Regions from separate parts of the Streptomyces sp. NPDC093085 genome, predicted to be linked through region 2. Evidence: riboswitches for the same ligand, from Rfam matches in the RefSeq annotation. Region 2 holds a riboswitch; each other region holds the start of a gene.
What was found. A riboswitch is a leader RNA that binds a small molecule or an ion and turns the genes downstream of it on or off. The one in region 2 is predicted to bind cobalamin.
Positions count from the first base shown of each region.

Region 1: it holds a riboswitch for cobalamin, as region 2 does, so the genes downstream of both, metE (5-methyltetrahydropteroyltriglutamate--homocysteine S-methyltransferase) here and AB0O07_RS14265 (ABC transporter substrate-binding protein) in region 2, are expected to answer to the same signal.
Region 3: it holds a riboswitch for cobalamin, as region 2 does, so the genes downstream of both, AB0O07_RS08115 (CoA-acylating methylmalonate-semialdehyde dehydrogenase) here and AB0O07_RS14265 (ABC transporter substrate-binding protein) in region 2, are expected to answer to the same signal.

Region 1 is NZ_JBFBFB010000002.1:284,416-294,489, reverse strand. Features, by position in the region: gene AB0O07_RS07935 (FCD domain-containing protein) at 1-338, shown strand, start outside; gene AB0O07_RS07930 (short-chain fatty acyl-CoA regulator family protein) at 372-1,805, opposite strand; gene aceA (isocitrate lyase) at 2,086-3,393, shown strand; gene aceB (malate synthase A) at 3,639-5,273, shown strand; cobalamin riboswitch at 5,271-5,426, shown strand; gene metE (5-methyltetrahydropteroyltriglutamate--homocysteine S-methyltransferase) at 5,605-7,926, shown strand; gene katG (catalase/peroxidase HPI) at 8,092-10,074, opposite strand, start outside.
Region 2 is NZ_JBFBFB010000004.1:111,206-121,279, forward strand. Features, by position in the region: gene AB0O07_RS14250 (GNAT family N-acetyltransferase) at 1-343, opposite strand, end outside; gene AB0O07_RS14255 (ABC transporter ATP-binding protein) at 449-1,306, opposite strand; gene AB0O07_RS14260 (iron chelate uptake ABC transporter family permease subunit) at 1,303-2,298, opposite strand; gene AB0O07_RS14265 (ABC transporter substrate-binding protein) at 2,382-3,431, opposite strand; cobalamin riboswitch at 3,644-3,829, opposite strand; gene AB0O07_RS14270 (response regulator transcription factor) at 3,941-4,621, shown strand; gene AB0O07_RS14275 (hypothetical protein) at 4,766-6,091, opposite strand; gene AB0O07_RS14280 (hypothetical protein) at 6,084-7,427, opposite strand; gene AB0O07_RS14285 (4-hydroxybenzoate 3-monooxygenase) at 7,975-9,159, opposite strand; gene AB0O07_RS14290 (S1 family peptidase) at 9,428-10,074, opposite strand, start outside.
Region 3 is NZ_JBFBFB010000002.1:331,286-341,359, forward strand. Features, by position in the region: gene mmsB (3-hydroxyisobutyrate dehydrogenase) at 1-681, opposite strand, end outside; gene AB0O07_RS08105 (enoyl-CoA hydratase/isomerase family protein) at 678-1,754, opposite strand; gene AB0O07_RS08110 (acyl-CoA dehydrogenase family protein) at 1,751-2,899, opposite strand; gene AB0O07_RS08115 (CoA-acylating methylmalonate-semialdehyde dehydrogenase) at 2,905-4,428, opposite strand; cobalamin riboswitch at 4,647-4,834, opposite strand; gene AB0O07_RS08120 (ECF transporter S component) at 4,883-5,653, opposite strand; gene AB0O07_RS08125 (ATP-binding cassette domain-containing protein) at 5,704-7,353, opposite strand; gene AB0O07_RS08130 (energy-coupling factor transporter transmembrane component T) at 7,350-8,507, opposite strand; gene AB0O07_RS08135 (transmembrane domain-containing protein) at 8,513-9,463, opposite strand; gene AB0O07_RS08140 (prenyltransferase/squalene oxidase repeat-containing protein) at 9,460-10,074, opposite strand, start outside.

The DNA of each region.
Region 1 (10,074 bases), on a different contig from region 2:
CCACCGACCTCGAATTCCACACCGCCATCACCCGCTCGTCCGGCAACCGCATCCTCGAACTCGCCATGACCTCGGTGCACCTGGTCCGCCCGCTCACCAACACGGTCTTCGTCGGGCTCCTCGACCGCGACCTCGTCCAGGCCCAGCACACGGCGCTGTACGAGGCGATCCGCGCCCGGAGCCCCGAGGACGCCCGCGCCCGCCTCCACGACCATGTCGGCTACCTGGACGAGGTACGGGCCCGGGCGCTCGCCGAGCGCGGGGTGAGCGAGGTCCCGATCGCCAGCCTGCTCCCCGAGGAGCGTCCCGAGGGCGCCCCGGGCCCGGGGCGGGTCTGAGCGGCGCCCCCGCGGCGGACCCGCCGGCCGCGCTCATCCCCGGTGGCCCGGCTCCTCCCGCCGCGCCACCGGGTAGGGGACGAAGGTGCTGGTGTGCTCGTCGATGGCGAGCGGCTGGCCCAGGGGGGCCACCGCGCGCTGGGGGCAGTCCAGGCGTTCGCAGATCCGGCACCCCATGCCGATCGGCGTGGCGGCGGAGGCGTTGGCCAGGTCCAGGCCGTCGGAGTAGACCAGCCGGGCGGCGTGCCGGATCTCGCACCCCAGACCGATGGCGAAGGTCTTCCCCGGATCGCCCCAGCCGCCCCGGTGCCGGGTGACCGCGCGGGCCGTCCACAGATAGCGCTGGCCGTCCGGCATCGCGGCGATCTGCACATGGATCCGGCCGGGCGCCGCGAACGCCTCGTACACGTTCCACAGCGGACAGGTGCCGCCCGCGCGGGAGAAGTGGAAGCCGGTCGCGGACTGCCGCTTCGACATGTTCCCGGCCCGGTCGACCCGGACGAAGGAGAACGGCACCCCGCGCAGCCGGGGCCGCTGGAGGGTGGAGAGGCGGTGGCAGACCGTCTCGTAGCCGAGGCCGAAGCGGTCGGTGAGGCGCTCGATGTCGTACCGCGCCTCCTCCGCCGCCGTGTGGAAGGCGCGGTACGGCAGGATCAGCGCCGCCGCGACATAGTTGGCCACCCCGATCCGGGCCAGCGGCCAGGCGGGGGAGTCCTCCGCGTAGTCCTCCGAGGCGAGCGCCGAGATCTCGGGCCCGAATTCGAGCAGGGCGAGCTGGGTGGCCATCCGGAACGCCTGCTGGCCGGGGCGGAGCCGGGCCGAGATCCGCAGCACGCGCCCGGCGGCGTCGAAGTGGTGGAGCCGGTCGCCCAGTCCGCCGCACTCCCGGGCCAGCCGCACCCCGTGCCGTTCGGCGAGCCGGGACCCGAGCACCGGGATCACCTCGCCGGGGCGTATCCCCAGCTCCCGGGCGAGCTCCTCGGCGGCCAGGTCGGCCTCGTGCAGATAGTTCTGGCGGCGGTAGAAGAACTCGCGGATCTCCTCGTGCGGGGAGCGCGGCAGCTCCGCACCGGCCCCGCCACGGTGTTCGGCGACCTCCGCGAGCCGCTCGGTCAGCGCGTGGTTGCGGCGGCCCAGATCGAGCAGGACCGCGGCGACCGTGGGCAACCGGGAGGCCAGTTCGGCGAGTTCGGCGGGCGACACCCGGCCCGCTGTGACCTCGTCGGCCAGCGCCTCCCGCAGATCGGCCAGGGTCCGCGCGCTGTCCCGCGCCGAGAAGAAGCCCGGGTCCACCCCGAACGACTCGGTCAGCCGGAGCAGTACGGGGACGGTCAGCGGCCGGGAGTCGTGTTCCATCTGGTTGAGGTAGCTCGGCGAGATGGCGAGGAGACGGGCCAGCTCGGCCTGGCTCAGCCGGCGCTCCTCGCGCAGCCTGCGCAGTCTCGCCCCGGCGTAGATCCTGCCCACCGCATACCTCCCGGTCGTCGCCCGCCCCCGCCGATCCGGGGAAGTGTAGGTGCGGAAGCGCCTCGCGGAGCCTTCGCAGACTTGGCAATTCCGGGGCCGAAGATTGGCAGAACGTGACATACATCCTCTCTTGATGGCACTCAGTGTCACTGTCAGAGTCGTTGTACGGCCTGAAGGGGCGCGATCTCCCGGCCGGATTTACGATCAGACAAGGCACTCAGTGTCAGGTGTTCGCAGGCTTTACGGGACACCTGGGACCCCGAGACCCCCGGAGGCGGCCATGGCACAGGAACGAGCACAGGCGCGAGCGGAGCAGCAGGCGGCCGACGCCGCCGCACTGGCCCACCGCTGGGCCACCGACCCGCGCTGGGCGGGCATCGAACGCACCTACACCGCCGAGGACGTCCTGCGGCTCTCCGGCACCGTCCGGGAGGAGCACACCCTCGCCCGGCGCGGCGCCGAGCGGCTCTGGCGCCAGCTCCACACGCAGGAGTACATCCACGCGCTCGGCGCGCTCACCGGCGGCCAGGCGGTGCAGCAGGTCAGGGCCGGACTCCAGGCCATCTACCTCTCCGGCTGGCAGGTCGCCGCCGACGCCAACCAGGCCGGCCACACCTACCCCGACCAGAGCCTCTACCCGGTCAACTCCGTTCCCCAGGTGGTCCGCCGCATCAACAACGCGCTGCTCCGCGCCGACCAGATCGCCACCGCCGAGGGCGGCACCGACCCCACCGACTGGCTCGCCCCGATCGTCGCCGACGCCGAGGCCGGGTTCGGCGGCCCGCTCAACGCCTTCGAACTCACCAAGGCGATGATCGCGGCCGGCGCCGCCGGCATCCACTACGAGGACCAGCTCGCCTCCGAGAAGAAGTGCGGCCACCTCGGCGGGAAGGTCCTCGTCCCCACCGCCCAGCACATCCGCACCCTCAACGCGGCCCGGCTCGCCGCCGACATCGCCGATGTCCCCACCCTCATCGTGGCCCGCACCGACGCGCTCGCCGCGAACCTGCTCACCAGCGACGTCGACGAGCGCGACGCCCAATTCACCACCGGCGAGCGCACCGCCGAGGGGTTCCACCGGGTCCGTAACGGCATGGCGCCCGTCATCGCCCGCGCCCTCGCCTACGCGCCCTACTCCGACCTCATCTGGGTCGAGACCGGCACCCCCGACCTCGCCCAGGCCCGCGAGTTCGCCGAGGCGGTCCACGCCCACCACCCCGACCAGATGCTCGCCTACAACTGCTCGCCCTCCTTCAACTGGCGGGCGGCGCTCGACGACGACCAGATCGCCAAGTTCCAGCGGGAGCTGGGCGCGATGGGCTACCGCTTCCAGTTCATCACGCTGGCCGGATTCCACTCCCTCAACCACGCCATGTTCGATCTCGCGCGCGGCTACGCCGAACACGGCATGACCGCCTATGTCGACCTCCAGGAGAAGGAGTTCGCCGCGCAGCGGGACGGCTTCACCGCCGTCAAGCACCAGCGCGAGGTCGGCACCGGCTACTTCGACCAGGTCTCCACCGCCGTCAACCCGGCCTCCTCCACCACCGCCCTGGCCGGCTCCACCGAGGCCGAGCAGTTCCACTGAGCCCCGGCGGTACGGGTACCACGCGTACGCGCCGATCCGGTACGCGCCGATCCCGTACGAGCGCCACCCGCCGACGGGCCCCGGGGGACGCCCCTTCCCCGGGGCCCGCGCCGCAGCACACCGCACACACCACCCTCACCGCTTCCGCTCTCCGCCGAGGAGACCCCGTGACCTCCACGCCCACCACCGCGCCCCGCACCCACCCCACCGCCCCCACGGCCCCCGCCCCGGCCGGCCGGGTCCAGGTGCTCGGCCCGCCCGGCGACCGCCACGACGAGATCCTCACCCCCGAGGCCCTCGCGTTCCTCGGCCGCCTCGACGCCGCGTTCGCCGCGCGCCGCGCCGACCTGCTCACCGAGCGCCGCCGCCGCGCCGACCGGCTCCGTACCGGAACCCCCCTCGGCTTCCCGCTCGCCACCGCCGCCGTCCGCGCCGACACCCGCTGGCGGGTCGCCCCGCCCGCGCCCGGACTGCTGGACCGCCGGGTGGAGATCACCGGACCGCCCGAACGCCGGATGGCGGTCAACGCCCTCAACTCCGGGGCGAACGTCTGGATGGCCGACTTCGAGGACGCCACCGCGCCCACCTGGGAGAACCTGATCTCCGGCCAGCTCACCCTGCTCGACGCCGTGCACGGGCGGCTCGACTTCACCACCCCCGAGGGCCGCCGCTACCGGCTGGGCCCCGACCCCGCCACCCTCGTCGTCCGCCCCCGGGGCTGGCATCTCACCGAGCGCCACCTCACCATCGGAGGACGCCCCCTCGCCGCCTCCCTCGTCGACTTCGGCCTGCACTTCTTCCACTGCGCGCGCCGCCGCACCGAGACCGGCACCGGCCCCTACTTCTACCTGCCCAAGCTGGAGAACCGGTACGAGGCCCGGCTCTGGAACGACGTCTTCGTCCTCGCCCAGGACCTCCTCGGGATCCCGCAGGGCACGGTCCGCGCCACCGTCCTCATCGAGACGATCACCGCGGCGTACGAGATGGAGGAGATCCTCTACGAGCTGCGCGCGCACAGCTCCGGACTGAACGCGGGCCGCTGGGACTATCTCTTCAGCCTGATCAAGAACTTCGGCCACCGCCCCGACTTCGTCCTCCCCGACCGGGCCAAGGTCACCATGACCGCGCCCTTCCTCCGCGCCTACACCGATCTGCTGGTGCGCACCTGCCACCGGCGCGGCGCCCATGCCATCGGCGGCATGGCGGCCCAGATCCCCGGCCGGGACCCCGGCGCCCGCGAGGCCGCGCTCGCCACCGTACGGCTCGACAAGGAGCGCGAGGCCGAGGACGGTTTCGACGGCTCCTGGGTCGCCCACCCCGGCCTCGTCCCGGTCTGCCGTACGGCCTTCGACGCGGTCCTCGACGGCCGCCCCCACCAGCTCGACCGCGCCCGCGACGACGTTACGGTCACCGCCCGTGACCTGGTCGCCGTCGCACGGACCACCGGCCCGCCCACCCCGGAGGGCGTCCGCTCCAACATCGCCGTCGCGCTGCGCTACTACGACGCCTGGCTCCGGGGCCACGGCGCCGTCGCGCTCAACGGGCTGATGGAGGACGCGGCCACCGCCGAGATCGCCCGGGTCCAGATCTGGCAGTGGCTGCGGCACGGCGCGGTCGGCCGCGCCACCGTCACCGCTCTCCTCGACTCCGAGTGCGCGGCGCTCGCCGCGGAACACCCCGGAGCCAGAACCGCCGAGGTCAGGGCCGTCTTCGAGCGGACCGCACTCGCCCGGGAACTGCCCGCCTTCTTCACCAACGACGCCTACGAACGCCATCTCGTCCAGATCCCCGCGAGCCGTCTCCGGGACGGGACTTCGGATCTCTCGGCTAGGCTGGAGGGCGCAACAGGTTCGCCCTGCCCGCCAGGCAGGACGTCGTAAGAGGGAACCCGGTGAGAATCCGGGACTGCCCCGCAGCGGTATGTGGGAACGACCGCCGTCATACGCACTGGACCCGCCCGGGTCCGGGAAGCGACGGCCAGTAGGTGTCCCGTGGCCTTCGGCCACCGGACGGGCCCACGAGTCCGAAGACCTGCCCGTTGCCCGCACGCGGACCGTCGCGTGCGGACACCCCGGTGACCTCGTGGGCGGGTCGGCGTACATACCGAGCGGCAGACACGGCGGCGGAGCCCCGTGGCCCGCCCGGTCGGTCGTCCCTTCGCGTCCACCCCGTCCCCGGGTTCCACCGGACAGACTCGCGAAGGAGAGTTCCGTGACAGCGAAGCCCGCAGCCGCGGCAGCACGGGCCACCGTGTACGGCTACCCCCGCCAGGGGCGTGACCGTGAACTGAAGAAGGCCGTCGAGGGGTACTGGAAGGGCCGGGTCACCGCCGACGCCCTCCGGGAGACCGCCGCCGGGCTCCGGCGGAGCAACTGGCAGGCCCTCGCCGACGCCGGCATCCACGAGGTGCCCACCGGCGACTTCTCGTACTACGACCATGTCCTGGACACCACCGTCATGGTCGGCGCGATCCCCGAGCGGCACCGCGCCGCCGTCGAGGCTGACGCGACGGACGGTTACTTCGCGATGGCCCGGGGCACCCAGGAGGTCGCCCCGCTGGAGATGACGAAGTGGTTCGACACCAACTACCACTACCTGGTGCCCGAGTTGGGTCCCGACACGGTCTTCACGGCCGACTCCGCCAAGCAGGTCGCCGAGCTGAAGGAAGCCCTCGTCCAGGGGCTCACCGCCCGCCCCGTCCTCGTCGGCCCGCTCACCTATCTGCTGCTGGCCAAGCCCGCCCCCGGGGTGCCCGCGGATTTCGAGCCGCTGACGCTCCTGGACCGGCTGCTGCCGGTCTACGCCGAGGTGCTGGCCGATCTGCGGGCGGCCGGCGCCGAGTGGGTCCAGCTCGACGAGCCCGCCCTGGTCCAGGACCGCACCCCGGCCGAACTGTCGGCGGCCGCTCGGGTCTACCGGGAGCTCGGCTCCGCCACCGACCGGCCGAAGCTCCTGGTCGCCTCGTACTTCGGGCGGCTCGGCGAGGCGCTGACCGTGCTCGCCAAGGCCCCCGTCGAAGGGCTCGCCCTCGACTTCACCGAGGCCGGCGCCGCCACCCCGGACGACCTCGCGGCGGTCGGCGGCCTCCCGGGCAAGCGGCTCGTCGCGGGCGTCGTCAACGGCCGCAACATCTGGATCAACGACTACGAGAAGTCTCTCGCCACCCTCGGGACCCTCCTCGGCCTCGCCGGCCGGGTCGATGTCGCCGCGTCCTGCTCCCTGCTGCACGTGCCGCTGGACGCCACCGCCGAACGCGACATCGACCCGCAGATCCTGCGCTGGCTGGCCTTCGCGCGGCAGAAGACCGCCGAGATCGTCACCCTCGCCAGGGGCCTGGCCCAGGGCACCGGTGCCATCGCCGGTGAACTCGCCGCCAACCGCGCCGACCTCGCCTCCCGCGCGGGCTCGCCGATCACGCGTGACCCCGCCGTACGCGCCCGCGCCGGGGCCGTCACCGCCACGGACGGCCGCCGCTCCCAGCCGTACGCCGAACGGAGCGCCGCCCAGCGCGCCCACCTCGGGCTGCCGCTGCTGCCCACCACGACCATCGGCTCGTTCCCGCAGACCACCGAGTTGCGCACCGCGCGGGCCGATCTGCGCGCCGGGCGGATCGGCACCACCGGGTACGAGGAGCGGATCAAGGACGAGATCCGGGAGGTCGTCTCCTTCCAGGAGAAGGCCGGCCTCGACGTCCTGGTGCACGGCGAGCCCGAGCGCAACGACATGGTGCAGTACTTCGCCGAGCGGCTCACCGGCTATCTGGCCACCCAGCACGGCTGGGTCCAGTCGTACGGCACCCGCTATGTCCGCCCGCCGGTGCTGGCCGGGGACATCTCCCGCCCCGAGCCGATGACGGTGCGGTGGACGACGTACGCCCAGTCGCTGACCGACCGCCCCGTCAAGGGCATGCTGACCGGGCCCGTCACCATGCTCGCCTGGTCCTTCGTCCGCGACGACCAGCCGCTCGGCGAGACCGCCCGCCAGGTCGCCCTCGCCCTGCGGGACGAGGTGACCGACCTGGAGGCGGCCGGCACCTCGGTCATCCAGGTCGACGAGCCCGCCCTGCGCGAGACACTGCCGCTGCGCGCCGCCGACCACGCAGGCTACCTGGCCTGGGCCACCGAGGCGTTCCGGCTCACCACCAGCGGCGTCCGCCCGGACACCCAGATCCACACCCACATGTGCTACGCCGAGTTCGGGGACATCGTCCAGGCCATCGACGACCTCGACGCCGATGTCATCAGCCTGGAGGCGGCCCGCTCCCATATGCAGGTCGCCCGGGAACTGGCCGGTCACGGCTACCCGCGCGAGGCGGGGCCCGGTGTCTACGACATCCACTCCCCGCGCGTCCCGAGCGCCGAGGAGGCCGCGGCCCTGCTCCGCACGGGACTGGAGGCCATTCCGGCCGAGCGGCTCTGGGTCAACCCCGACTGCGGCCTGAAGACCCGCGGCTGGCCCGAGACCCGCGCCTCCCTGGAGAACCTGGTCGCCGCCGCCCGGGAGATCCGCGCGGAGCTGGCCGCCGGCGCCTGATCCCGTCCCCGCGCGACGGATACGCGTCAGGGCCCGGCCGGTGGGAACCGGCCGGGCCCTGCTGTCGGTCACCGGCGCTCCGCCCGTGGACGGACGGAGCGCCGGAAGGGAACGCCGGACGAGACGCCTGACGAGAACGCCGGGCGGGAACGCCGGACGGGAAGGTCAGACCAGGTCGAACCGGTCGAGGTCCATGACCTTGGTCCAGGCCGCGACGAAGTCGTGCACGAACTTCTCCTTCGCGTCTTCGCTCGCGTAGACCTCGGCGAGCGCGCGCAGCTCCGAGTTGGAGCCGAAGACCAGGTCGGCCCGGGTCCCGGTCCACTTGACCTCGCCCTTGGCGTCGCGGGCCTCGAAGACCGTGGCGTCGCCGTCCTTCGCCTGCCAGGTGGTGCCCAGGTCGAGCAGGTTGGCGAAGAAGTCGTTGGTCAGCGTGCCGGGGTTCTCGGTGAGCACACCGTGCGAGGAGCCCTGGTGGTTGGCGCCCAGCACCCGCAGACCGCCGACCAGGACGGTCATCTCGGGCGCGCTCAGGGTGAGCAGGTTGGCGCGGTCGACCAGCAGGTACTCGGCCGGCAGCCGGCTGCCCTTGCCGAGGTAGTTGCGGAACCCGTCGGCGGCCGGCTCCAGCGCGGCGAACGACTCCACGTCGGTCTGGTCCTGCGCCGCGTCGACCCGGCCCGGGGCGAACGGCACCTCGACATCGAAACCGGCCTCCTTGGCGGCCTGCTCGACGCCGACACCACCGGCGAGCACGATCAGGTCGGCGAGCGAGACCTGCTTGCCGCCGGTCTGCTCGGCGTTGAACGCCGACCGGACGCCTTCGAGGGCGGTCAGCACCACGGAGAGCTGCTCCGGGCCGTTGACCTCCCAGCCGCTCTGCGGCTCCAGACGGATCCGGGCACCGTTGGCGCCACCGCGCTTGTCGCTGCCCCGGAAGGAGGAGGCCGACGCCCACGCGGTGGAGACGAGCTGGGAGACGGAGAGGTCCGCGGCGGCGATCTTCTCCTTGAGCGCGGCGGCGTCCGCCGCGTCGATCTGCTCGTACGCGGCCTCGGGCAGCGGGTCCTGCCAGATCAGCTCCTCGGCGGGGACCTCCGGGCCGAGGTAGCGGACCACGGGGCCCATGTCGCGGTGGGTCAGCTTGAACCAGGCGCGCGCGAAGGCGTCGGCGAACGCCTCCGGGTCGGCCAGGAAGCGCCGCGAGATCTGCTCGTACGCCGGGTCGAAGCGGAGCGAGAGGTCCGTGGTGAGCATCGTCGGGGCGAGGCTCTTGGAGGCGTCGTGGGCGTGCGGGATGGTGCCCGCACCGGCGCCGTCCTTCGCGACCCACTGGTGGGCGCCGGCCGGGCTGGTGGTCAGCTCCCACTCGTAACCGAAGAGGTTCTCGAAGAAGCCGTTGCCCCACTGGGTGGGCGTGCTGGTCCAGGTGACCTCCAGGCCACTGGTGATCGTGTCGGCGCCCTTGCCGGTGCCGAACGCGTTCTTCCAGCCGAGGCCCTGCTCCTCGATCGAGGCGCCCTCGGGGTCCGCCCCGACGTTCTCCGCCGGGCCCGCGCCGTGGGTCTTGCCGAAGGTGTGACCGCCCGCGATCAGGGCGACCGTCTCCTCGTCGTTCATCGCCATCCGGCGGAACGTCTCGCGGATGTCGCGGGCCGCCGCCAGCGGGTCCGGGTTGCCGTTGGGGCCCTCGGGGTTGACGTAGATCAGGCCCATCTGGACGGCGCCGAGCGGGGACTCCAGCTCCCGGTCGCCCGTGTACCGCTCGTCACCCAGCCAGGTGGTCTCGGGACCCCAGTAGACGTCCTCGTCGGCCTCCCACACGTCCGGGCGGCCACCGGCGAAGCCGAAGGTCTTGAAGCCCATCGACTCCAGCGCCACATTGCCCGTGAGGATCATCAGGTCGGCCCAGGAGATCGCCTGGCCGTACTTCTTCTTCACCGGCCAGAGCAGCCGGCGGGCCTTGTCCAGGTTCCCGTTGTCCGGCCAGCTGTTGAGGGGCGCGAAGCGCTGCTGACCGGCGCCCGCGCCGCCGCGGCCGTCGCTGATCCGGTACGTACCGGCACTGTGCCACGCCATGCGGATCATCAGCGGGCCGTAGTTGCCGAAGTCGGCCGGCCACCAGTCCTGCGACTCCGTCAGCACCGC
Region 2 (10,074 bases):
CCGGCCGTACGTACACCCGGCGCAGGTGCGCGGTCTCGCCGGAGGGGTAACGCTCCGCGAGCCAGCGGGGGTTGGGCGGGTGCGCGGGCCCCCGGGAGTCGAGCGCGGCGGTGGCGACGACCTCCGCGCCCTCCATACCCTCCGCGCCCTCCGCGCCTTCCGCCACGGCGACCAGCAGCGTGTGGCGTACGGGGGTGAGATAGGCGGCCTCGATGTCGATGATGTCGCCGTGCCAGCGCGGCACGTACCCCGAACCGAAGTCGTGGTACACGGTGTCGAGCATCACGGCTCGGGCGGCGTCGGCGTCCTCGGGGGTCGCCGTTCGGATGCGGTAGGCAGGCACTTGCGCATCATATGCAACAAGGGGTGGGGAAGGGCAGACCGGAGGCGGGGTCCGGTTGGTGGGATGGATCACCTTGCCCCGACGCCCTGTTACGGCATGACGGTGTCAGGACGGAAAGGCACCCTGTCGGGCGCGCGGCACCGTGCCCAGGAAGCGGACATGCGGGCGGCCCTCCGCGTCCTCGTCCCGGGTGACGGCGGCCCGTACCCCGTAGACCTCCGCGATCAGCGCCTCCGTGATCACCTCGCCGGGGGTGCCGCCCGCGACCACCCGGCCCCGGGAGAGGACCACGACCTCGTCGCAGTACATCGCGGCGAGGTTGAGGTCGTGCAGGGCGATGACGGTGGTGACGGGGAGGGCCGCGACCAGGCCGAGCAGCTCCAACTGGTGCTGGATGTCGAGGTGGTTGGTCGGCTCGTCCAGAAGGAGTTCGCGGGGCGCCTGGGCGAGGGCCCGGGCGATCTGGACGCGCTGGCGCTCCCCGCCCGAGAGGGTGTGCCAGGACTGCCCGGCGCGGTCGGTGAGCCCGGTGCGCTCCAGGGCGGTCCCTACGGCCTCCTCGTCCTCGCCGGACGGCGGCGTCCAGGCCCTGCGGTGCGGGATGCGGCCGAGGCGTACGACATCACGGACGGTCAGGTCGACCTGGGTGTCCGTCTGCTGCTCCACCACGGCGACCCGGCGCGCCACCGCCCGGCGCCCCACGGCGGCCAGCGGCTCGCCGTCCAGGGTGACCACACCGGAGGCGGGGGCCAGGACGCCGGAGAGCAGCCGGAGCAGGGTGGACTTGCCGGAGCCGTTCGGGCCGAGCAGCCCCACGGTGGAGCCGGGCCGGGGCGCGAGGGAGACCCCGTCGAGGATCAGCCGCCCCGCCGCCGTACGGGAGACCCGGTCGGCGGCGAGGCCGGGGCCGGGCCCCTCCCCCGTCGTCGCCGCCTCCGACTCCGTCTTCTCCCCGTACGTCATCGGACCCGCCTCCCCCGGTACAGCACCAGCACGAACGCCGGGACCCCGATCAGCGAGGTCACCACCCCCACCGGGACCTCCTGCGGGTCGAGCACCGTACGGGCCAGGGTGTCGACCCAGACCAGGAAGATCGCCCCGGCCAGCGCGGTGACCGGGAGCAGTCTGCTGTGCGCGGGGCCGGCCAGGGCGCGCGCCGCGTGCGGCAGGACCAGGCCGACGAAGCCGATCGCCCCCGCCGAGGAGACCAGCGCCGCCGTCAGCAGCGCGGTGACGCAGAGCAGCACGACGCGCGTACGGGCGACGGAGACGCCGAGGTGCCCCGCCGCCTCCTGCCCGAAGGCGAAGGCGTCCAGCGTCCGTCCGTACCCCAGGCACACCGCCAGCGCCACCAGGAGCACCGCCGCGCAGATCCGCACATCGCCCCACCCCGCGCCGCTGAGCGAGCCGAGCAGCCAGAAGAGCACCCCGCGCGTCGTCTCGGCGTCGGCGGCGGTGAGGACGACGAACGAGGTGAGCGCCGAGAAGAGCTGCATCGCCGCGACCCCGGAGAGCACCACCCGGTCCACCGTCCCGCCCAGCGTCTGGCTGAGCAGCAGCACCATCGCGAACGAGCAGACCGCGCCGGCGAACGCCCCGCCGGAGACGGAGAGCGCCCCTCCGCCGACCCCGAGCACGACCACCAGGACCGCCCCGGTGGACGCCCCCGAGGAGACGCCGAGCACGAAGGGGTCGGCGAGCGGGTTGCGGAGCAGCGACTGCATGACCGCGCCGCAGACCGCGAGCCCGGCGCCGCAGACGGCGGCGAGCAGGGTGCGCGGCAGCCGCAGGTTCCAGACGATGCCGTCGCGGATCGGGGTGAGCGTGGACTCGCCCCACCCCAGATGCGCGGCGACCACCGACCAGACGTCCGGGACCCGGATGTCCGCCGGGCCGATGGTGATCGCGACGGCGACGGAGAGGACGAGCGCCACGATCCCCCCGGCCCATCCCACCCATCCGGTCCGCCCGGACCAGGCGGACCGGCCGGCCCCGGGGCCGGGGGTGGGGCGGGGCGCCCGTATGAGCGGCACCGTGGTCACGCGGCGGGCGCGTAGGCGCGCAGGGCCGCGGCGACCCGCTCCACGCCCTCGACCGTACGGATGCTGGGGTTCATCGCCTGCCCGCTGACCTTGACGAACCGCTTCTCCTTGACCGCGTCCATGTTCTTGGTGACCGGGTTCCTCTCCAGGAACTCGATCTTCTTCTCGGCCGTCTCCGCGGTCTCCTGCCTGCGCGTGAGATCCCCGATGACGAGGAAGGTGGGGTTGCGGTCGGCGACCGTCTCCCAGTTGATCTGGGGCCACTCGTCGTGTGTGTCGTCGAAGACGTTCCGCGCGCCGACCGCGTGGGTGATGATGCCGGGCGCGCCGCAGCAGCCGCCCATGTACGGGGAGTCGGAGTTCGCGAACCAGTAGAGGAACGTCGCGTCCCCCGCCTTCTTCGCGTCGATCCCCGCCACGGCCTTGGCCATCCGCGCCTTGAGCTCGGCGACGAGCCGGTCGCCGCGCTCCCGGACGTCGAAGATTGTGGCCAGGTCGCGGATCTCGCCGTAGATGTCCTCCATGGTCAGCGGCTTGGCGCGGGTCCCGTCGCCGTCGCCGCTGTTGTCCTTGACGCAGTCGGACGGCGAGACGTACGTGGGGACGCCGACCTTCGCGAACTGGGCCCGGGTGGCGACGCCGCCCTTGCCGAGGGTGGAGACGAAGGAGGCGGCGACGAAGTCGGGTTCGGCGTCCAGCACCTTCTCGAAGGAGGGGTTGTTCTCGGCCAGCCGGGGGACCTTGGCGTTCTCCTTCGCCAGGCCGGCGGGGAGCGGGTCGGTCCAGGTGGCGGTGCCCGCCATGCGGTCGCCGAGGCCGAGGGAGAGCAGGATCTCGGTGGTGCCCTGGTTGAGCGAGACGGCCCGGCGCGGGGGCGCGTCGACCCGTACCGTCTCGCCGCAGTTGGTGAGGGTACGGGCGGCGGCCGTGCCCTTGCCCGGCGCTCCGCCCCCGTCCGTGGCGCCGGAGGTTCCCGGCCCGCCGCAGCCGGTGACCAGCAGGGCCCCGGCGGCGAGGAGCAGCGCGGCCCGGCGGGCCCGGGATATACGGGGCCCGGAGAGGCGGGCGCGGAAGGGGCCGGCAAGGAAGGGGCCGGCAAGGGGGGTACGGGCCCGGGAGGTACGGGTCCGGGGGAGGCGGCCGGAGATGCGGGCGCCGAAGGGACGGGTGAGCTGACGTGCGATCGGCACGGGGTCGTTCCTCTGCGTCGAGGGCCCATGCGCGGAGCCCGGTCGTACGGTGCTCCCCCGCCGACGGTCCGCGGACGGGGGCCGCCAGCAGGTCTTCGGACTCGGGGTCACGCGGACGGAGCGCCTTCCCGGACCGAGTGCGGTCCAGTGGCCGATGCCCCGCCCGTCGCCCTCACCGCTGCGCGTCAGTTCCGGATTCCCACCGGATTCCCTGACCCAGGTGCCTGGGTACGACTGGCCCCGGCAAGCTATCACAGGCGGTTTTCCGCCCCGCCCCCCTACTTTTCGGGCACTTTCCCGGCCCGTACGGCCCTCGTCCCGGCAGGATGGCGGACACCCCGCGCCGGGGCGCCGGAGAATGCCGTATGGCCGAAACCACGTCACCGGCGACTGCCGCCACCGCCCCCGTGACGGTCGCGCTGATCGACGACCACCCGGTGGTCCTCGCGGGCATAGAGTCCTGGTACGCGGCCTCCGAACGCCCCATCACCGTGGTCGCCAAGGGGCCCTCCGTCGCGGTGGCGACCACCGGTCCCGGCCGGGAGGCGGATGTGGTGGTCCTCGATCTCCAGCTCGCCAACGGCGTGCCCGCCTACCCCGAACTGCGCCAACTCGTCGCCGGGGAGCGGCAGGTCATCGTCTACACGATGCAGGACAGCCAGGAGACCGCCCTGACCTGCCTGGACCTGGGCGCGTTCACGTATCTCACCAAGGCGGAGGGCGAGCGCCATCTGATGGCGGCGACGCTGGCGGCGGCGGACTGCCGCCCGTACACGCCGCCCGCGCTGGCCGGGGCGTTCGGCAGCGACGCGCGGACGGGGCGGCCCTCGCTGACCCCGCGTGAGGTGGAGGTGCTGCTGGAGTGGTTCCAGTCGGAGTCGAAGGCGATGGTCGGGGAGAGCCTGGGGCTCTCGGTCCGTACGGTCAACACCTATCTGGAGCGGGTGCGCATCAAGTACGCCAACGCCGGGCGCCCCGCGACGACCAAGGCGAACCTGGTCGCGCGGGCCATCCAGGACGGGTGGACCTCGCTGGACGAGCTCTGAGCGGGGCGGTGGCCGGCCGGCGGGTGGACCGGCCGACGACGCACCGGCCGACGGTGGACCGGCCGACGGTGGGCCCACCAACGCCGGCCCGGCCAGCCGCAGGCCGGCGGTGGACCGGCCAGCCGCAGGCCGGCGGTGGACCGGCTAGCCGCAGGCCGAGGCGTCGGGGGCGGCTGAGACAGGGCTTCGGGTACGGGTACGAGGCTTCCCTGACCCGGCCCCCGGCCCCCCGGCCCCTCCCCCGGCACCTCCCGCGGTCCCTCCCGCGGCCCCGGCGCCGACGGTGCAGGACGCCTCGACCCGGAGCCGCCCCTCGCTCCGTACGGTACGCACCCGCACCGCCGCCCCGGCCCCTTCGCCGCCGTCGCCACCGTTGCCGTCGCCGCCCTCCGTCGCCCCCGGGATCTCCGTCCCCGGCGCGTCCGTCACCACGCTCACCCGGATCAGGCCGCCGCCCCGGATCACCGTGGCGCGGGCGCTGCGTTCGGCGGTGGCGAGGGCGGCGAGCACCGGCTCGGTGAGGGCGCGGCGCAGCCGCCGGTCGACCGGGGCCGAGGCGCCGCGCACGGCGAGCTGGACATCGACGCCGTGGCGCTCGGCGACATCGATACCGGCCCGCAATTCGTGGAGCAGCGGGTCGTGCGCGTGGTCGCGCTCCGCGAAGAGCCGCCGGAGCCGGGCCGCCTCGATGGCGGAGCGGCGCCGTACCGCCTCGTCCCCCGGTTCCAGCGTGCCGTCGGCGAGGCCGGTGAGCAGGGGCAGCACGGAGGAGTCGAGTTCGGCGTAGCGGGCCCGCTGGTCGGCGTGGATCTGGGCGGCCACGGCGGCCTCCGTACGGACCCGCTCCCGCTCGCGCCCCGTCGCGCTCGCCGCGGCGGCGCAGTCGCCCAGCGAGCGGGCGAGGATCGCGGCGGCGACCTGGAAGGTGCAGATGGCGAGGGCGCTGACGGCCATCCCGGCGGCGGCCTGCCGGCCCGGGTCGCCCGCGAGGAGCAACTGCCCGAGGGTGAGGAGGAGATGGCCGCCGATGAAGAGGAGCGTGGGCCCGAACCCGGCGTCGAAGAGCAGCAGCACCCCGAACCAGCCGATCTCCAGGAAGGTCCAGTGCGGGGTGCCGACGAAGTCCCCCACGGGCAGGTCGCCGGTGGAGACGGCGGAGGCGACGAGGGCGCAGGCCAGCCCGAGCGCCACCCACCAGCGGGGCCGCCCGCGCCGGTCGGCGCCGAGCAGCGCGTCCGCCATGATCAGGAGGGTGAGCAGGGTGAAAGCGGCGAGCTGGACCCAGGGCCGCTGGTAGCCGCGCAGGCTGGCGAGGAGGGCGGGCAGGGCGAGCCCGAGGTGGACGGCGGTGAGGATGAAGAGCCCGGCAGCGCGGAGCCCGGAACGGAGCGCACGGGCGATCCGCTCGGCCCCCGGGTCGGGCCGGGGGCCGGGGGCGTTGCCGCCGGGGGGCCGCGCGCGGTCAGCCACGGGGCCACTCCAGCCGTACGGTCGTCCCGGCGCCGGGCCGGGAGTCGACGGTGGCCGCGCCGCCCGCCGCCGCCATCCGCTCGACGACGGAACGGGCCAGCCCCCGGCGGTGCGCGGAGACCCGGGCCGGGTCGAAGCCGTGCCCCTCGTCGCGGACGACGACGGTGACGGTGAGATACACCCCGGCGTCCAGGGCCCGCGCGTAACCCGTACGCGGTGCGGGCCGGTCGGGCCGGCCGGATCCGCCGGGTCCGCCGGGCCGGTCGGGTCCGCCGGGCCGGTCGGATCCGCCGGGCCGGTCGGATCCGCCGGGTCCGCCGGGCCGGTCGGATCCGCCGGGTCCCCCAGGTCTGCCCCGGGTGGCCGTCACCGTGGCCGTACGGACCCCCGCGTGCCGCGCGACATTGCGCAGCGCCTCGCCGAGGGCACCGCGCAGGGCGACGGCGACGGGGCCCGGTACCTGGCCGAGGGAGCCGGGCGTACGGTCGAACGCGGTACGGACGGAGAGCGGGTGGCCGTCGAGTTCGGCGAGGAGTTCCCGGGTCAGATCGGCCGGGGCCGCCGGGTCCGGGGCGGCGGGGCCGGCCGGTGCGCCCGGGGCGGCGCCCGGATCCCGGGCGGCCGGCGGGTCGGCGAGGGCGAGGCGCCGCAGGTCCTTCGCGGCCTGGGCGCGGACCACCGCCGGGCTGAGCGAGCGGCCGTGCGCCGAGACCATCAGCAGCGTGGCGCACGCGGTGTCGTGGAGCGTGGCGAGGTGTTCCCGCTCGGCGGCCCGCTGCGCCTGGGCGATCTCGTGCCGCCGCCGGGCCCCCTCCGCCCGGGCCGCCGCCGCGTCGGCGGCTCTGCTGCCCCGCAGAATGAGCCGGTACATGGCCTGGCAGAGGAGGGTCTGCACAAAGAGCCAGCCGACATTGGGCAGTGCGTACGTCCAGCCGTCGGGCCGGTCGAGGGCCACCCCCGCCAGGTCCACGGCGGCGAGCAGCGTGGCCACCGGCAGCGCGATCCTGGCCGGGTGGGTGAGCTGGTAGGCCACCGCGACGATGCTGATGACGACCAGCACCCACGTACTGCCGTACCGGGTCTGGGAGTCGGGGACGGTCAGGTGCTGCGTGAGACAGACCCCGGCGAACACGGCGAGGTCCGCGCCGAGGAGCCCGCGCGGATGGCGGCCGGCCAGCGCGAGCCGGCAGTACAGGACGCTCCAGGCGATGACGGCGGCGGAGACGGCCGAGGCGGCGGCCATCTCGGGCACGGGCATGGCGGGGACGGCGAGCGCGGCGCCGGAGCAGACGACGACGGCCCGGATCGGGTGGGCGTAACGGAACACGAACGCCACGAACTCACGCTCGGCGGGCCCGGGGGCGGGTGCGGGTGCGGGCCCGGGTGTGGGTGCGCTCACGGGAACCCGGGCCTGGTCCGGCCCCTGACCGCCCGGACTGTCAGGACCGTCAGGGCCGCCCGGACCGCCCGGACCGCCCGGACCGTCCGGGCGGCCCTGACTCTGTTGAGGGAGGCCCCTTAAGGGACCCGTGTCGTTCTCATCCGGCTCATGCACCATGCGGCGCCTCATCCGTCGCTCTTTCTCCGGCAATTGTCGGTCGAATGACCGTCACACGTCGAGGGCGTCCGGCGATACCGTTTCACGCGTCAGGGCCCTGGCGCCGCGACCGCTCTCGGGGGTGAGCGGCCACCGCGGCCGCACGCACCCCTGCCTCATGGGGGTGGGCAGGGGTACGTGCGGAAAGGGCCCCAGTGTACGGGCGGCCTCGGCGGAGATCCGAGCTCTGGCCAACGCTGAGCCGGGCCGGCACGCGGCGCCCGGGAACTCGGCCGGCACCGCCCCCGAGTCCGCTCCCCGCCGAGTCGGCTGCCCCCCGACTCCGCTACCCCCCGAAAGCCAGGCCCGTGTAGTTGTCGGCGAGTTCCGCGGCGGCGTGCGGGGACGCGGCGATCCGGTCGAGTTCGGAGAGCTGGAGCCGGGTGTCGAAGGCGGACTGCGCGGGGTCGGTATGGAGGGTGGTGGTCATGAAGTACGAGAAGTGCTCGGCCCGCCAGACCCGGCGCAGCGCGGTGGCGGAGTACGTGTCGAGGAGTTCCGTGGACCCGGTCGCGTACCGCGCGGCGAGGGCGCGGGCCAGGACGATGACATCGGCGGCGGCCAGATTCAGCCCCTTGGCCCCGGTCGGCGGGACGATGTGCGCGGCGTCCCCGGCCAGCAGCACCCGGCCGTACCGCATCGGCTCGGTCACCGAACTCCGCATGGGGAGCACGGACTTGGCGGTGACGGGCCCGCGCTCCAGCCGCCACCCGGGCGCCGCGTCGAGCGCGAACCGGGCGTCCAGCTCGTCCCAGATCCGGGCGTCGGGCCAGTCGGCGGGGTCGGTGCCGTTGGGGACCTGGAGGTAGAGCCGGCTGACGCTCGTGGAGCGCATGCTGGCCAGCGCGAAGCCGCGCGGCGAGTGCGCGTACACCAGCTCCTCGTACACGGGCGGCGCGTCGGCGAGGATGCCGAGCCAGGAGTACGGGTAGGTCCGCTCGTACGTCGTCCGCACGCCCTCCGGTACGGCGTCCCGGGCGACCCCGTGGAACCCGTCGCACCCGACGACGTAATCGCAGGTCAGCACCTGCTCCCGCCCCTCGTGCCGGAACCGTACGGCGGGCGTGTCGGTGTCGGCGCCGGTCACCGCGAGCGCCTCCGCCCCGAAGAGCAGCGGCCCGCCCTCGGCGAGCTGGAGGGCGATCAGGTCCTTGACCACCTCGGTCTGCGCGTACACCATCACCCGCCGCCCGCCGGTGAGTCCGGGGAAGTCGATCCGGTGGCCCCGCCCGCCGAAGCGCAGCTCGATCCCGTCATGGACCAGCCCCTCCCGGTCCATCCGGGCCCCGGCCCCGGCGGCGCGCAGCGCGTCCACGGTGGGCTGCTCCAGGATCCCGGCGCGCTGCCGCCGCTCGACGTACCCCCGGTCGCGGCTCTCCAGCACGACGGAGGCGATGCCCGCGCGGTGCAGCAGGCGGGCCAGCAGCAGACCGGCCGGGCCGCCGCCCACGATGCCGACGGTGGTACGCATCAACTTCCCCCGCCCGTCCCGTTGTCCGACGGTATTCATCCGGAAGGAGCCGGAGTCCGTCCTTTTCCGGGCCCCGAGTCTGTGCTGACCAGGGACACCTGTCAACGCCCCCGTACAACGAAAGCCCACCCCGGTGGACGGCGGAGAAGACTGAAGACGACTGGACACGACTGGACACGGCTGGACACGGCTGGACACGGCTGGACACGGCTGGACACGGCTGAAGGGCCCCACCCGGCGGTGAGGCCCTTCAGCAGCTCAGTAGCGACTACTGGTTGTTGTGCCCGTTGCCGCCGCCCTTGCCATTGCCGTTGCCATTTCCGTTGCCGTTGTTGCCCTGGCCCTGGCCCTGGTTGCCGTCACCGGCACCGGCGTCGCCCGCGTCACCCGCGCCGGCATTCACAGCACCCGCGTCGTCCGCCGCACCGGCGCCACCATTGCCGTTGCCCTGGTCAGCGCCCTGAACGGCGCCCTGGTCGGCGCCACCGTCACCATTGCCGCCGTTGCCGTTACCGGCATTGCCGTTGCCGCCGCCACCGTTGCCGCCGTCGCCGATCTGCGCGCCGACCGCGTCCAGCGCGGTGGTCACCGGCTGGAAGAAGGTGATGCCGCCGACGGTGCAGTCGCCGCTGCCGCCGGAGGTGAGGCCGACGGCCCCGCCGTTCGCGGTGAAGAGCGAGCCGCCGCTGTCGCCCGGCTCGGCGCAGACGTCGGTCTGGATGAGGCCGTTGACGATGTCGCCGTTGCCGTAGTTGACGGTGGCGTCCAGCCCGGTGACCGCGCCGTCGCTCAGCCCGGTGGTGGAGCCCATCCGGATGACTTCCTGGCCCACGGTCGCCTCTTCGGCGCCGACGATGTTCACGGTCTGGTTGCCCGTGTTGACGGTGCTGGGCGCCTCGGTCGTGGGGTCGTCGT
Region 3 (10,074 bases), on a different contig from region 2:
GCTGGCAGGCACGGGGCCTGGGACCGGACAGTTCACGCTGAGCGCCCAGCACTGGCCGGAGGCCGTGGAGGCCACGTCGTACAGGGCCTGGTGGGAGAGGCCGAGGCTCTCGCCGAGGACGAACGCCTCACTGACAGCGATCATGGAGATGCCGAGGATCATGTTGTTGCAGATCTTCGCTGCCTGTCCGGCTCCCGGGCCGCCGCAGCGCACGGCCTTCTTCCCCATGGTCTCCAGCAGGGGCAGCGCCTCGGCGAACTCGGCCTCTCCCCCGCCGACCATGAAGGTCAGCGTGGCCGCCTCGGCTCCCACGACGCCGCCCGAGACGGGCGCGTCCAGAGCGCGCATGCCTGCGGCAAGGGCGCGCCCGTGAGCGGTGCGGGCATCGGCGACGTCGATGGTGGAGCAGTCGACGAACAAGGTGCCGGTGCGGGCAGCGGCGAGGATGTCGTCGTAGAGGCCCAGGACGTGGTGTCCGGCGGGCAGCATGGTGACGACCACGTCGGCGTCCGCTGCGGCCTCGGCCGCCGACACGGCCCGTTCGACCCCTGCTTGCGCGGCCCTGTCGACGGCACTGGGCACCAGGTCGTGGCCTCGCACCCGGTAACCGGCCCTGACCAGATTGGCGGCCATGGGGCCGCCCATGTGTCCGAGTCCGATGAACGCGACGGTCCTGCTCACCAGACCACCTCCTCGGTGGTGTCGGGTCCGGCGAGCGCGAGTTCCCGTTCGCCGAGGGGCGCGAAGAAGCGCTCCACGTCGGCGTCGGTCACCTCGGCCAGGGTGGCCGGCGACCAGCGCGGTGTCCGGTCCTTGTCGATGACCTGGGCGCGGATTCCCTCGACGAGGTCAGGGGCGGCCAGGGCCGCGCAGGAGACGCGGTACTCCTGCTCCAGCACGCGCTCCAGTGGGCCGAGCCGTCGGGCGCGGCGCAGGGCGGCCAGGGTGACTTTGAGTGTGGTGGGCGACTTGGCCAGCAGGGTCTCCGCGGCCTTCTTCGCCGCCGGGTCGCCGTGGGCGAGGAGCCGCTGGACGATCTCCTCGACCGTGTCGCAGTCGTAGCAGGAGTCGATCCACTCCCGCATCGTGGACAGCTTCCCCGGCGGGGCGGGACGCACATGACGGGCCAGGGCTTCCCGTACGGGGATGCCGGAGAGGTCGTCGGCGAAGCGCAGCAGTGAGGCGGACGGGAGGTAGTGGTCGGCGAGTCCGCACAGCAGGGCGTCCTCGGGACCGATTTGTGCGCCCGTCAGAGCGAGGTGGGTGCCCAGTTCGCCTGGGGCGAGGGCGAGGAGGTAGGTGCCGCCGACGTCCGGGACGAAGCCGATGCCGGTCTCGGGCATGGCGATCCGGGAGCGCTCGGTGACGATGCGGATGTCGGCGTGGGCGGAGATGCCGACTCCACCGCCCATGACGATCCCGTCCATCAGGGCGACGTAGGGCTTGGGGTAGCGGGCGATGCGGGCGTTGAGCCGGTATTCGTCGCGCCAGAAGGCGGCCGAGGCGGAGCCGTCCGCGGTCAGGGCGTCGTCGTGGATGGCGTGGATGTCGCCGCCCGCGCACAGGCCCCGCTGCCCCGCGCCGGTGAGGACGAGCGTCTCGACGGCCGGGTCGTGCTCCCAGGCCGTCAACGCCTCGTCGATGCGGTGGACCATGGTGTGGGTGAGGGCGTTGAGTGCCTCGGGGCGGTTGAGAGTGAGGTATGCGGCGCGCCCCTCGGTGCGCAGCAGTACGGTGTGCTCGCCGGTGGTCATCCGAACGCCTCCGTCAGGCCGCGGGCCACGATGACGCGCATGATCTCGTTGGTTCCTTCCAGGATCTGGTGGACGCGCAGGTCACGGACAATCTTTTCGATGCCGTAGTCGCTCAGGTAGCCATAGCCTCCGTGCAGTTGCAGGGCGCGGTCGGCGACGGAGTAGCCGGTGTCGGTGGCGAATCGTTTGGCCATCGCGCACAGGTGCGGAGCCTGCGGATCGCCCCGGTCCATGGCCTGGGCGGCCTGCTGGACCAGCGCCCGGGCGGCGGCGAGTTCGGTCGCCATGTCCGCGAGACGGAACTGGAGTGCCTGGGCGTCGAGAAGCCGGGCACCGAACGCCTGCCGGTCGGCGAGATGGACGAGGCTGCGGTCGAGGGCGCTGCGCGCGCCGCCGAGGGAGCAGGCGGCGATGCCGAGCCGGCCGCCGTTGAGGCCGCTCATGGCGATACGGAACCCTTCGCCCTCGGAGCCGAGCAAGCGGTCTGCCGGCAGTCGGACGCCGTCAAGGATGACCTGCCGGGTGGGCTGCGCGTTCCAGCCCATCTTCCGCTCGTCGGGACCGAAGGAGAGCCCGGGGTCGTCTCTGTCGACGAGGAAGGCGGAGATGCCGTTCGGGCCGTCACCGCCGGTGCGTGCCATGACGACGTACAGCTGCGAGGCGCCCGCGCCGGAGATGAACTGCTTGACGCCGTTCAGGAGGTAATGGTCGCCGTCGCGATCCGCGCGGGTGCGAAGGGCGGCGGCGTCCGAGCCGGCATCCGGTTCGGTGAGGCAGTAGCTCGCCAGGTCCTCCATCGCGCAGAGGCCGGGCAGCCGGCGCTCGCGCTGTGCCAGGTCGCCGTACTGGTCGATCATCCAGGCGACCATGTTGTGGATGGAGAGGTAGCCGGCAATGGAAGGGCAGCCGGAGGCGAGGGTCTCGAAGACGAGAACGCCGTCGGTTCGGGTGAGCGCGGAACCTCCGTACTCCTCCCGTACGTACACACCACCGAGGCCGAGGCCGGCCGCCCTGCGGAGCACGTCGAGGGGGAAATGCTTGTCCCGGTCCCAGTCCAGGGCATGCGGGGCGAGATGGTCCTGCGCGAAGTCCAGGGTCGTCTCGACAAGGGCCTGCTGATCCTCGGTGAGCATCGTGGCGGTCATCGTGCTCAGCCCATCGTCGGGATGGTGAAGCTCGCGCCCTCCCGGAGGCCCGCGGGCCAGCGTGAGGTGACGGTCTTCGTACGGGTGTAGAAGCGGATGGCGTCCGGGCCGTGCTGGTTGAGGTCGCCGAAGCCGGAGCGCTTCCAGCCGCCGAAGGTGTGGTACGCGACCGGCACCGGAATGGGCACGTTGACGCCGACCATTCCGGTGTTCACCCGGCGGGTGAAGTCACGTGCCGTGTCTCCGTCACGGGTGAAGATCGCGACGCCGTTGCCGTAGGCATGCTCACTGGGCAGGCGCAGTGCCTCCTCGTAGTCCGCCGCGCGGGCGACCGAGAGGACCGGGCCGAAGATCTCCTCCTGGTAGATGCGCATCGCCGGGGTGACGCGGTCGAAGAGCGACGCACCGGCGAAGAAGCCGTTCTCGTGGCCGGGCAGAACGAAGTTCCTTCCGTCCACGACGAGTTCCGCGCCTTCCTCGACGCCGAGGTCGACGTACGCGCGCACCCGTTCGACGGCATCCCGGCCGATCAGGGGGCCGAAGTCGGCCTCTGGGTCGTCGCTGCGGCCGATCCGCAGCGAGCCGATGCGTTCCTTCAGACGAGCCAGCAGGGCATCGGCGGTGGCCTCGCCTACCGGGACGGCGACGGAGATCGCCATACAGCGCTCGCCCGCCGAGCCGTACCCGGCGCCGATCAGGGCGTCCACGGCCTGGTCCAGATCAGCGTCCGGCATCACGATCATGTGGTTCTTGGCGCCGCCGAAGCACTGGGCGCGCTTGCCGTGGGCTGCGGCGGTCGCATAGACGTACGCGGCGATCGGGGTGGAGCCTACGAACCCGAGCGCGCCGACGCGAGGGTCTTCGAGGAGGGTGTCGACGGTCTCCTTGCCGCCGTGTACGACGTTGAGGACGCCCGGCGGCAGGCCGGCCTCCAGGAACAGTTCCGCGAGCCGGAGCGGGACGGACGGATCACGCTCGGAGGGCTTGAGGATGAAGGAGTTGCCGCAGGCAAGGGCGGGAGCCGCCTTCCACAGGGGGATCATCGCGGGGAAGTTGAACGGGGTGATGCCGGCCACCACACCGATCGGGGCGCGCAGAGAGTGGACGTCGATGCCGTTGCCGGCGTTGTCGGTGAACTCACCCTTGAGCAGATGCGGGATGCCCGCGGCGAACTCGACTACCTCCAGGCCGCGCTGGAGGTCGCCGTGCGCGTCGGCGACCGTTTTGCCGTGCTCGGACGAGAGCAGACGGGCCAGCGAGTCCCTCTGCCCCTCGACGAGCTGAAGAAATCGGAGGAAGACGCGGGCCCGGCGCTGCGGATTCCACTGACCCCACTCGCCCTGCGCCTCGGTGGCGTCAGCGATGACGGCCTCTGTCTCCGCGCGACTCGCGAGCGGAACACGGGCCTGCACCTCTCCGGAATTGGGGTCGTGGATGTCGCCGTAGACCCCGGACGTTCCCCGGGTGTGCCTGCCGCCGACGAAATGGGTCAACTCACGCACGGGGGCGCGGTCTTGTACGCGGACCATGGGTGCCTGCTCTCGTCAGGTGATCCGGGATGGCGCGCAGGTCCGTCACACCCGGCGTGGTGGCGTGCGGGTGCTCGGGCGACGCGGGATCGCGTATGGCGAGGGAACCGTCAGACGGTGACGGCCGGATGCGGGACGTGCCGTGGGCCTCGTCGGGCGGGTCCGCCGGAGTCGTGGATGCACACCGGTGCCATGCGTGTCAGCTCCATCCTCGTGGACAACACGGAACATCCCACGGCCGGTATCCTGACTCCCGGATCAGCGCGCGCCGTCCGCCTTCCCGACATCCTGCTCGTCAGTGGCGTTCTGCTCGACGGCGTACTCCCCGGTCACAGTGGCGGGACCGCGCCGGAATCACACCGGCTTCCCTGCACCGCGGGCCTTCACCACGACTATATAGTTGGACATCCTAGTAAATCTAGTCCGCAGGGCCATCTGATGCTGTCGTTGCTGGTCAGCGGGGTTCGGATGCGGCCGACCTGGGCGCGGCGAAGCGCACCGGGGCACGGAATCGGGCCCGGCGGGCAGCGCGGCGGAAGGTGGTCAGAACCGCGGGCCCGGCCAGCAGGATGCATATGAGGTTGGTGACGGCACGGCCGGTGTCCCAGCCCAGCGAGGTGGCGATGTCGAACGCGATGTAGCGCTGCCACTGCTCGGTGAAGGGCAGGCCGGGCAGGTAGGCGATGGAACTGTTCGGGTCGAGGGAGAACGGCCAGAAGGAGAGATTGAGGAGGAAGCCGAACAGGTAGCCGGACAGCGATCCGTAGACGGCCAGCATCAGAACCTCGCGCCGGCCGCTCGCTCGGGGCAGGAACCCGGCGAGCATGCCGACGAAGGCGCAGCCGAACATCTGGTACGGCATCCAGGGGCCGACTCCGCCGGTGATGAGCGCGGAGGTGAACAGCGAGGTGCAGCCGAGGGTGAAGCCGAAGCCGGGTCCGTAGACGCGTCCGGCGAGGACGAGGACGAAGAAGACAGTCTCGATGCCGGCGGTGCCGGCCCCCAGAGGGCGCAGGGCCGCGTTGACGGCGGACAGGACGCCGAGCATCGCCAGCGCCTTGGAGTCGATGCCGCCCTCGGCGATCTCCGACAGGACCACGCACAGGACGAGAACCAGCAGCACGCCGAAGATCAGCGGGGGCGCGTAGTTCGAGCTGAATGTCCCCGGGGCGACGACGAATGGCCAGAAGAACGCGACGACGCCGAGGAAGGCGGCAAGGACCATGACGACGCCGGCGCGAGGGGTGAGCCGGATGGCCGCGGCCACACGCGACGTCACGGGGCCGTCCCCTTATCGCCCGCGGCCGGCATTGCGTCCACGACTTGTCCGACTGTCAGATAGGGCAGCGGGGCGAAGATTTTCGCGGTCTGCGGCGCGAAGACGGGGGAGGAGAGGATGACTTCCGTGGTCGGTCCGTCTGCGACGATGTCCCCCTCCGCCATGACGACCACACGGTCGGCGGCGCGTGCGGCGAACTCGACGTCGTGCGTGGCGATCACGACCGCCCTTCCCTCCGCCGCGAGAAGGTCGACGATGCCGGTCAGAGCGGCCTTCGCCCCGTAGTCAAGGCCACGGGTCGGTTCGTCCAGGAGCAGCACCCCGGGCGCGGCGGAGAGCTGAATGGCCAGGACGAGGGCGAGTTTCTGCCCCTCGGACAGGTCACGGGGATGGGTGGTGTCACCGATACCGGGTGCGAGCCGGTCCAGGATGGAGCGAGCGCTCTCCGTCCCCTGGGATTCCGTGTCGGCCTGGTCGAGCTCCTGTCCGACGCTTTCCAGATAGAGCAAATCAGCAGGGGTCTGCGGAACGAGGCCGACGAGCGTGCGGGCCCGGATGGCAGAAACGGCGTGGGGGTCGACGCGGGCGCCGCCGCGCGGGTCGGTGACCTTCACGGTCCCCGCGCGGCGCGGCCCGGAGCCTTGGAGCGCCCACAAGAGCGAGGACTTGCCCGAGCCGTTGCGGCCCATCAGCGCCGTCACCTCACCGGCCCGCAGGTCCAGATCGACTTCCCGAACGGCCGGAAGGCTCTTGTACGTGACGGTGACACCGCGCGCGGTCAGCAGAGGCGGCCGTTCACCGGCCGGGGACGGGCGGACGGGGGCCGGAGCGCGGTCGGCCAGTCGGGCCCGCAAGGGCGCCGCGGTGCGGCGGGCGTCACGGATCGACAGTGGCAGCGGAGACCAGCCCGCGGCCCGCCCCAGTTCCACGATCGGTGGCGCGATCGTCGCCGTACGCAGAATGTCGGCGGGCGCGCCGATGCGGGCGTGGCCGTCTCCGGGCAGGTGAAGGACGCGGTCGGCGTACTGGACAACGCGTTCGAGGCGGTGCTCCGCCATCAGGACGGTGACACCCAGGTCGTGGACGAGCCGGGTGACGGCGGCGAGGACCTCCTCGGCGGCTGTCGGGTCGAGAGCGGAGGTGGGCTCGTCCAGGACCAGGACGCGGGGGTGGGCGGTGAGGACGGAGCCGATCGCGACGCGCTGCTGCTGGCCGCCGGAGAGTTCGTGCAGGGCGCGGTGGCGCAGGTCGGCCAGTCCGAGCAGATCGAGGGTCTCCTCGACACGTTTACGCATGGTGGCCGGGGAGACCGCCAACTGTTCCATGGCGTAGGCGAGTTCCTCCTCGACGGTGTCGGTGACGAAGCCGTCGATCGGATCCTGTCCGACCATGCCGACGACATCGGCGAGTTCGCGGGGAGGGTGGTGGGCGGTGTCACGGCCGTCGACGGTGACCTGCCCGTACAGTGTGCCGCCGGTGAAGTGGGGAACCAGCCCGTTGACCGCGCCCAGGAGTGTGGACTTGCCGACGCCCGTGTGTCCGACGACGAGACAGAGCTCGCCCTCCTCCACTGTGAAGTCGACATCGCGCAGGGCCGGTTCGGGCGCGTCGTCGTACTCGATGGTGACCTGGTCGAAGGTGATCACGAGGCGTCGCCTCTCTGGAGAGGGCCAGGCGGGGGCGCGAGGAACCCGGCCGTGCCCGCGAGGAGGATCGCGGCGGTCGGCACGAGCGGCAGGGCGGGCCAGGTGAGCGGATAGAAGGTGGGGTTGAGCTGGGCGGGGTCGTAACCGAGGTTACTCAGGAGCAGCGCTGCGGACAGCACCCCGCTGCCGGCCACAGCCCACTCGGGCAGCCGCCAGGCATCGGGACGGTAGGTGGTACGGGTGACGCGCCGGCCTCCCAGCCGCAGGCCCGTCACACACAGCACCGCGCCCAGCACCATGGCGGGCAGGCCGAGGAAGGAAGGCGCGGTCGCGTCCAGCAGTCCGTAGGCACTGGCACACAGGCCGCACATACCCAGCAGCATCAGCGCGCCGGTGACCCGGCGGGAGGTGCGGGTGGCGGTGCCCGCGCGGCCGTAGCCCCGGGAGTCCATGGCCGCGGCCAGCCGCAGCGAACGCTCCAGCGCGTCCTCCAGTACCGGGACCACGATGCCGCGCAGCGCTTTCATACCCCGCGTGCGCCCGGCGCGCAGCTTCTTCGCCCGGGCGACACGTTGCACGCTCTGCACGAGTTGGGGCGCCACGCTGATCGCGACCGTGACCGCCACGCCGAGTTCGTGGAGGGCTCCGGGCAGGACACGCAGCGCGCGCTTGGGATTGGCGAGCGTATTGGCGGCGCCGATGCAGCACAGCATGCACGCCAGGCGCAGACCGTCGGTCGCCGCCGACAGCAGCGCCTCCAGAGAGACCGGGCCGCCGATCTTGATGCCCGCATACCAGTCAGGGGTGGGGATGTGCGGGAGGGAGAAGAGAAAGTGGTCGTGAGGGGTGATGCCGGTGGCGAAGACGGCACGGAAGACGACACGGATCGCCACGACGGTGAGGGCCAGGTAAAGGTAGTACTTGAAGCCGCGCGCCCAGGGCGCCTCCGTGCGACGGGCGGTGACGACATAGCCGAGGACAGCGAGAACGAGAAACAGCAGCAGCGGGTTGTTGGTGCGGCTCACCGCCGTGGCCAGGGCAAGGGCCCACACCCACCAGGCCACCGGGTGCAGAAGACGCGGCAGACGGCGCCCGCCCGAGTCCGGCGACGAACCGGACCCGGCGGTACGCGCCGCCACGGTCGTACGACTCATCGCGGTCACTCGGCACGGCGACGGCGTGCCACGAACACCGCCGCACCGCCGATCACCACCACGAGTGCCGCGCCAGTGACCACCGGCGCGATCGAGCCGGAGTCGTGCCCGGCGTCGGCGGCGGGGGCGGCATCGACGACGCTCGGGCCGGAGCGGGGAGCGGCGACCGCCGGCGGAGTACTCGCGGCGCTGCTCGGCGGGCTCGGGGTCGGTGACGGGCTCGATGTCGGGCTCGTGGTCGGTGACGGCGGATACGGCATGCTCGGCTTGGTCTTCGTCGGCTCCGGCAGGACGGTCTCGGGCGGCTCACCGGCTTGGCGCTCGGGCGCGGGGCCGGTGTCCGTATCCGGCGGCAGCACAGGCGCCTTGTCGGTGGCGGCGGGCTTGCCGGTGTCTCCCTGCGGCCGGGTGTTGTGCGCACGCAGCTGCGCAGGGGTGACCTTCGGGCGTCCCTCCGTGCCCCCGATGTCGGTGCCGCCGAAGATCCACAGGTCGACGCTGCCCGGCTTGGGCTTGTAGAGCATGGCGCCGAGCTGGCTGTAGCTCCAGTCCTCCGCGCCCGGATCGGCGTGCCAGTACGACCAGTAGGCGGAGGCAGGAGGTGTGAGGACACAGTCCTCCTCGGCGGCGGTCGGGTACGGCTTGCCGCTCTGAAAACCGCTGTATCCGATGCGGCAGATGAACGCGGGGCCGTCGTGTCCGGTGCCGGTGGTCCGCCAGCCGCCCTGGTTGAGCAGCTCGTATCCGGTGGTCGGCGTGGTGCCGCAGGAGCGGTAGATCGGGCCGCCCCAGTGACTGAAGTCGACGGCCAGCACCACACCCGCGGACGTGGTGCAGCGGCCCATGGGCTGCGGGTCGGCCACGACCGGCGCGATGGTCGCGGCGAGCACGGCAACCGTCAGGCCCAGCACGCCCGCCGTACGCGCCAACGCCTTCGGCAAGCGCCTGGGAATCATGGCGTTCCCCCCGCATCGGCCCTGCGTCGGGCCACGACCACCGTGCGCCAGCCCGCGAGCACCAGCAGCACGGCGGTCACAGCGAGGACGCCGACCTGGACGCCGGTGGACGCCAGCACGCCGTCACCGCCACCGCCATCGCTGCCTCCGTCGGCGACGTACCCGCCCTGGGAGCCTCCCGAGTCACCGGGTGTGACGATGTCCGGGGCTCCGCCGCTCGGGCTCGGCGTCGGCTGCGGTGAGGTACCCGTGAGGTCCCGCTTCAACTCGGCGAAGGAGACACCCGTCGAGCCGCCGACCGCCTGGGTGGAAGCCCGCAGGTCGGAACCCCGCTGTCCCTCCCTGGCCACGTTGAACCCGCCGTCGGAGTTCTGTTGCGAGGCCAGGAACTTCCGCGCCGCGCCGATCTCGTCGGCATAGGTGGCGCCGTTCAGCGACAGGCCCTGGACGGCGAGGGCGGCCGAGTTGACCGAGTCGCCCGCCGCACCCGGGAAGCCGCCACTCGGCAACTGCTTCCCGGCGAGCCAGGCAAGCGCCTTGTCCACGGCCGTGTCCGCCGTGGCGCCGCCGGCCAGATCCAGGGCCATGGCGGCGATGGCCGTGGAGTCGAC